Regions from separate parts of the Clostridium sp. CM038 genome, predicted to be linked through region 1. Evidence: a T-box and tRNA genes for the amino acid it is inferred to sense, from the RefSeq annotation. Region 1 holds a T-box; the other holds one or more tRNA genes.
What was found. A T-box is a leader RNA that pairs with one kind of tRNA and senses whether it is charged. The one in region 1 lies ahead of alaS (alanine--tRNA ligase), so its partner is inferred to be a tRNA-Ala.
Positions count from the first base shown of each region.

Region 2: it has a tRNA-Ala gene. The T-box ahead of alaS (alanine--tRNA ligase) is inferred to sense a tRNA for this amino acid. The anticodon was not compared.

Region 1 is NZ_CM143651.1:2,150,259-2,153,933, reverse strand. It holds gene ACWJKS_RS09930 (PRC-barrel domain-containing protein) at 1-286, shown strand, start outside; gene ACWJKS_RS09925 (AI-2E family transporter) at 273-1,301, shown strand; T-box leader at 1,382-1,575, shown strand; gene alaS (alanine--tRNA ligase) at 1,696-3,675, shown strand, end outside.
Region 2 is NZ_CM143651.1:4,037,983-4,041,657, forward strand. It holds rRNA gene ACWJKS_RS18705 (23S ribosomal RNA) at 1-915, shown strand, start outside; rRNA gene rrf (5S ribosomal RNA) at 1,106-1,222, shown strand; tRNA gene ACWJKS_RS18715 (tRNA-Ile) at 1,231-1,307, shown strand; tRNA gene ACWJKS_RS18720 (tRNA-Ala) at 1,313-1,388, shown strand; gene ACWJKS_RS18725 (HDIG domain-containing metalloprotein) at 1,535-2,032, shown strand; gene ACWJKS_RS18730 (transcription repressor NadR) at 2,207-2,722, shown strand; gene ACWJKS_RS18735 (DUF362 domain-containing protein) at 2,748-3,675, shown strand, end outside.

The DNA.
Region 1 (3,675 bases):
TCTATGTTTACATAGCTTTATTAATATGGATGTAATAGATAAATGTAGCAATGTATTTGGTATGGTGGAGGATATTACTTTTTCATGTGATACATTTGAAATAAAAGGAATTATAGTGTCTTCTGGATTTATTACAAATTTACTTAGAGGGAAAAGAATAATGCTAATAAATGAACTAATACTTGGAGAAGAAAATATTCTCTACATTCCCAATTTTGATGAATCATGTTTTAAAAGTATGCCACATAACTTCTTTGTGGAGGGAAAAGCCGATGAAAAAAATTAGCAAAAAGAAGTTAGCTATTACGATTCTCAGTATTATTATTTTTGTAGTTGTACTCTTTATGTTAATAAAAATCCCTATTGTTAAACAATTAATAAATTTAGTCTTTATTTCTTTCATTGTGGCATATATACTAAAACCATTATATATGCTTTTAATTAGAAAAGGAGTAAATAAAAAAGCTTCTGCTTGTTTAATAATAGTCGGTTTATTAAGTTTAGTATTATTAACGTTTATAGTGGTAATTCCATCAATATTTAGAGAAAGTTTAGACATAAATAAGGCAATAAATGATTTGCAAAAATATTTAATTAATGCAAATATGAAAATAAAAGTATTAAATAGAAGCAGAGTCATGAGTAGTATTATGACTACTATATACCAAAAATCAAATGCTCAAATACTTCTAATATTTGATAAAATATTAGATTCTATCATGGGCATCGGTGAGAATATATTAACTTACATGGTTTCGCCTTTAATAGTATATTACTTTTTATGCGATAGTGAAAATATGATAAATAAGGCATTGATAGTTTTTCCACCAGAGAGCAGAAATATAATAAAGAGAATCATAGCGGATATTGATAAAGTATTAGGAAGGTATATTATAAGTCAATTTATCTTATGTGGAATTATAACCATTGCTACATTTTTGATATTAATGTTTATGAAAGTTGATTTTCCTTTGATGCTCTCATTGATAAATGGAATTTTTAATATAATACCTTACTTTGGACCTATATTTGGGGTAATACCTATCATTTTAATAGCTCTGCTTGACTCTCCAAAAATAGCTTTATATACAGCGTTGTGGCTATTTGCACTTCAACAAATCGAAGGAAGTATATTGTCACCAAAAATAATTGGAGATAGTATAAGTATGCACCCATTAACAGTAATATTATTGTTGGTTATAGGTGGGAAGGTTGGAGGGATTTTAGGTATGATACTAGCAGTGCCACTAGGAGTAGTGATAAAAGTTATATATGAGGACTTAAACTATTATCTATTCTAGGAATAAGCAATATATTTTTATTTATAATTTGCATATCTTGAAGTATTAAGGTAAAATGTACTATAGTATATATAAGTTAATATCAGGTAATGATAAGAATTAGTAAATATAGTTAGTCATTTAGAGAGGAAGTGGAGGGTGAAAACTTCTTGATAGCCATATTGAAGCTGTCTTTGAACCTTATTTTGTTGAGAGATATTGCAGTGTAATTAATTGTTATTAATTATATAGTGATATAATTAGGGTGGTAACGCGGAAAACTTTCGTCCCTTGCTTTAGGGAAGTGAAGGTTTTTTTTTATATTTTAGAAAATTATGAATTTTAAAATTCTATATATAAAATTAGCATAAATAGATCGTGTTAACACAGTCTATAAACAATCGGAGGAGATATTATGGAAAAATTAGGATTAAATGAAATTAGGGAATCGTTTCTAAATTTTTTTGAAGGTAAAGAGCATCTTAGACTAGAAAGTTTTCCTCTAGTACCTAAGAATGACAGCAGTTTATTGCTTGTAAATGCGGGTATGCAACCACTTAAACCATATTTTACAGGAATTAAAACACCACCTAATACTAGAATAACTAATTGTCAAAAATGTATTAGGACAGGAGATATTGAGAATGTAGGAAAGACATCAAGACATGGCACTTTCTTTGAAATGCTTGGAAATTTTTCTTTTGGTGATTATTTCAAAAAAGAGGTTATACCATGGGCTTGGGAATATGCAACAGAGGTTTTGAAAATACCAAAAGAAAATTTATATATAACTATATATTTAGAGGATGATGAGGCTTTTGATGTATGGATTAAAAATACTGATGTTGATCCTTCACGTATTTTTAGATTAGGAAAAGAAGAAAATTTTTGGGAAATAGGTCAAGGACCTTGTGGACCGAGTTCAGAAATACACTTCGATAGAAATGTAGAACTCGGCCAAATAAAAACGGAAGAAGAGTTTATTAAGGCAGGCAATGAAGATAGAGTAATAGAATTTTGGAATTTAGTGTTCACTCAATTTAATAAGGATGAGCATGGTAACTACAACAAATTAAAAAATCCTAATATAGATACAGGTATGGGTCTCGAGAGAATAGCTGGCATAATGCAAGGCACAGATAGTATATTTGAAGTAGATACTATAAAAAATATTTTAGAAGAAGTTTCAAGAATTTCAGGCGTGAAATGTGGCGATAGCTGTAATGAGTCGATATCTTTAAAAGTTATAACAGACCATGTTAGAAGCACAACCTTTATGATAAGTGATGGTGTACTTCCGTCTAATGAGGGAAGAGGTTATGTTCTTAGGCGACTACTAAGGCGTGCGGCAAGGCATGGTAGGTTAATTGGAATTAAAAATACTTTTTTAAGTGAACTTTGCGATACTGTTATTGAAAACTCCTCTAAAGCATACCCAGAATTAAAAGAAAAATCATCCTATATTAAGAAAGTTATAAAAATTGAAGAGGAAAGATTTTTAGAAACTATAGATTCTGGTATGGATATTTTAAAAGTTTACATAGAAGAGCTTCAAAAAAATAACAATAAAATTTTAGGTGGAGATAAAGCTTTTAAATTATACGATACCTATGGTTTTCCATATGAGCTTACAGAAGAAATACTTAGCGATGCTGGTATAAAAATTGATTTAGAAGGATTTAATGCTGCAATGCAAAGTCAAAAGCAAAGGGCAAGAGCTGCTAGAGTACAGTCAAATTATATGGGCAGTGGAGAAAGTTCAATGAACTTAATTCCTAAAAATATAGAAACAAAATTTGATGGATATGATAAAATACAATTGGAATCTAAGGCTAAATTTTTAATTAGTGGCGAAGAGCATGTTACGGACCTTTCAAAGGGTTCAAAAGGGATTATTGTAACCGAAGATACTCCTTTCTATGCAGAAATGGGAGGGCAAATTGGAGATAAGGGAATAATTTTTAATGATAATTTTAAAGCAAAAGTATACGATTGCCAAAAAGATATTTCTGGAAAAATAATACATTTTATTGAGGTGTTAGAAGGAATAGTGATAGCAGATGAAATAGTAACTCTTAAGGTTGACGAAGATAGGAGAGCTCAAATTTGTAAAAATCATACTGTAACTCACATGCTACAAGAAACGCTGAAAAGAGTTTTAGGTGATCACGTTCATCAATCAGGTTCTTATGTAAATGAAGATATATTAAGGTTTGACTTCACTCATTTTTCTGCACTAACTGAGAAAGAGATTGCTAAAGTTGAGAAAATTGTAAATGACAATATTATGAAGGCGTATAAGGTGGAGACTGAGGTTATGACCATTGAGAAAGCTAAGGAAACTGGAGCTATAGCATTATTTGATGAAAAATATCAAGGAGATGTTAGAGTAGTA
Region 2 (3,675 bases), 1.9 Mb from region 1:
CAACACATCCGGCGAAATTGTAGTGCAAGTGAAGATGCTTGCTACCCGCGATTGGACGGAAAGACCCCGTAGAGCTTTACTGTAGCTTAGCATTGAATTTCGGTATTGTCTGTACAGGATAGGTGGGAGACTGAGAAACATGGGCGTCAGCCTGTGTGGAGTCATCCTTGGGATACCACCCTGACAGTACTGAGGTTCTAACTGGAGGCCATGAATCTGGTCACAGGACATTGTTAGGTGGGCAGTTTGACTGGGGCGGTCGCCTCCAAAAAAGTAACGGAGGCGCCCAAAGGTTCCCTCAGCGCGGTTGGAAATCGCGCGAAGAGTGCAAAGGCAGAAGGGAGCCTGACTGCGACACTTACAAGTGGAGCAGGGACGAAAGTCGGGCTTAGTGATCCGGTGGTACCTCGTGGGAGGGCCATCGCTCAACGGATAAAAGCTACCTCGGGGATAACAGGCTGATCTCCCCCAAGAGTCCACATCGACGGGGAGGTTTGGCACCTCGATGTCGGCTCGTCGCATCCTGGGGCTGAAGTAGGTCCCAAGGGTTGGGCTGTTCGCCCATTAAAGCGGCACGCGAGCTGGGTTCAGAACGTCGTGAGACAGTTCGGTCCCTATCCGTCGCGGGCGTAGGAAATTTGAAGGGAGCTGTCCTTAGTACGAGAGGACCGGGATGGACAAACCTCTGGTGCACCAGTTGTCACGCCAGTGGCATCGCTGGGTAGCTATGTTTGGAAGGGATAAACGCTGAAAGCATCTAAGCGTGAAGCCCACCCTGAGATGAGATTTCCCATAACTCGCACGTAAGTGCGGTGTTAGTAAGACTCCTGGAAGACCACCAGGTTGATAGGTTAGAGGTGTAAGCATGGTAACATGTTCAGCTGACTAATACTAATAAGTCGAGGGCTTGACCTAAATATATAATTAAAAGTAATGCGATATACTTCTTTCGCAGAAATTATTTCTTTCGTAAGAAAGAAACTAAGCTTCTGACAAAGGAAGAAGATTAATTCACTGTGCAATTTTGAGAGAATATCTCATAAAGTATATTGACAAGTTAACAATAGCTTGGTATACTTTAATTGTAAGGTTAATGCCTTATAAATCTGGTGATTATGGCATGAAGGTAACACCCGTTCCCATACCGAACACGAAGGTTAAGCTTCAATGCGCCGATGGTACTGCAGGGGTGACCTTGTGGAAGAGTAGGTTGTCGCCAGGTCAATACATGGATCTTTAGCTCAGCTGGTTAGAGCTACCGGCTCATAACCGGTCGGTCCGGGGTTCGAGTCCCTGAAGGTCCACCATATGTGGGGATATAGCTCAGCTGGGAGAGCACCTGCCTTGCACGCAGGGGGTCAAGGGTTCGATTCCCTTTATCTCCACCAAAAAACAGTCCAAATATGGGCTGTTTTTTATTTCGTTAAAAATTAGTCCTTAACGACATTTCAAAAGGAAATGATTTAATTATAGATTTATTAGGTAAGATGTATTACAATATAAAAGCAATAATATGAAATATGAAAGGAACTTTATGATGTCACTATATAGAGTAAAGCAGTTTTACAGGTCAATGGTTTCGAAGATTAATGATGAAGATTTAGAGTTTCTTAAAATGCATTTAGAAACTTATGAATTACAATTATTAAACCAATTACCTACTTATGAGCAAAAACACTGTATAAATGTAGCTAGGGATGTAAAATTAACTTGTAATCAAAGAAAGTTAGAATCAAATGATTTGATAAAGGTTGCATTGCTTCATGATATAGGTAAAATATATAATAGTATGAATCCAATAGATAAAGCTATAATGGTTATAATTCACAAGGTGACAAATGGAAAAATTAGAACATATAAGAAAAATAAAAATGTTAATATTTATTATAATCATGGAGATATAGGATATAGTTTATTAAGGAAGTATGGTTACAACGATAGAATTTTATTTTTAGTGAAAAATCATCATAATAATAATATAACAGGTGATATAGAATTAGATTTATTAAAAGAATGTGATGATAGAAATTAAGAAACTAATATATAGTTTCTTTTTTTGATTTATCACAGTAAAAGTATATATTAGATAAATATACTTATAAAAAAGGATGCTTTTAATTTAAAATCATTTATATGTTATAAAGTATTTCTAATAATACATAAAGAGTGATAGAATATAATTAAATACAAATATTGGGAGGAAAGAATGGATTCAAAGGAAAGAAGAGGATATATTAAAAACAAATTATTTAAAGACAATATTACATGTAAAGGTAACTTTTTAGCAGAGAAACTAGGGGTTACAAGACAAGTTATAGTAAAAGATATTGCAATTATAAGGGCAGAAGGTGTAAATATAATTGCGACTTCAGAAGGTTATTTAATACCTAAAGAAGAAAGTAATTATGTAAGGCGGGTAATTGCAGTTTCACACACAAGAGACGATATATATAATGAGCTTGAATGCATTGTAAAATTTGGGGGTATAGTAGAGGATGTAACAGTAGAACACTCTTTATACGGTGAAATAAGAGCAATGCTCATGATAAAGACAATTATGGATATTGAGAAATTCACAAGAAAGTTTAAAGAATTTAGTGCCAAGCCATTATCCTCGTTAACTAAAGGAATACACTTACATACTATAAAAGCGGATAATGAAGAGATTATAGAGTGTATTATAAAAGAATTAAAAAATAAGAATTACTTAATTTGTGAGTAATTTAATTATTAAAGGAGAAAGTATTATGGAAAATGTTGCACTTTTAAAATGTACGGAATATGATGTCGATTTAGTAGAAAAAGAGTTGCGAGAGGGATTTGAATTATTGGGTGGACACCAATTTTTGAAACAATTAATACCAAAAAACAGTAAAGTACTTTTAAAGCCTAATATGTTAAGTGTTGAGAGTAAAGGATCGCCAGTAGTAACTCATTATGCTGTTTTTGAAGCAGTAATTAGAGTTATTAGGGAATATTCTAGTTACATTAGCTTTGGTGATTCGCCTGGCTTCGGAGATTCAAGAAAAGCAGCAGAAAAATCTGGTCTTATGGAGGTTGCTGATAAATACGGAGTTACTTTTGAGGATTTTAAAGAGTCAGTACATATTAAATTAGATAATTCTATTTTATGTAAATCTTGGAATATCTCTAAAGCTGCTTATGAGGCAGACGTTGTTATATCACTGCCAAAACTTAAAACACATGCTATGGCCTATTATACAGGAGCTGTAAAAAATCAATTTGGTTGTATACCAGGAACGCAAAAAGCAACTTGGCATACAAGAATGCCTGATGCAAATAATTTTTGCAAGATGCTTTTGGATTTGAATACGGCCGTTGGGACTAATTTTGCTATTTTAGACGGTATAATTGCTATGGAAGGTAATGGACCTAAAAGTGGACAGCCATATAAAATGAATACTTTAATTATGGGACAGAGCTTAACAGCTGTGGATTCCACTGCCGTTAGACTTATAGGTTACGATGATCCTTTGGATACACCTGTTTTAAAAGAAGCATATGATAGCAAATGGGGAGTAGTACTTTCAAAGGATATAAACATACTTGGTGAAGACTTAGAATCTATGAAAGCAAAAGATTTTAAACTATGTAGGAAGGGAGGTAACTTTTATTTTATAAACCCAGGGGTAACTAATTTTCTAAGAGAAATGA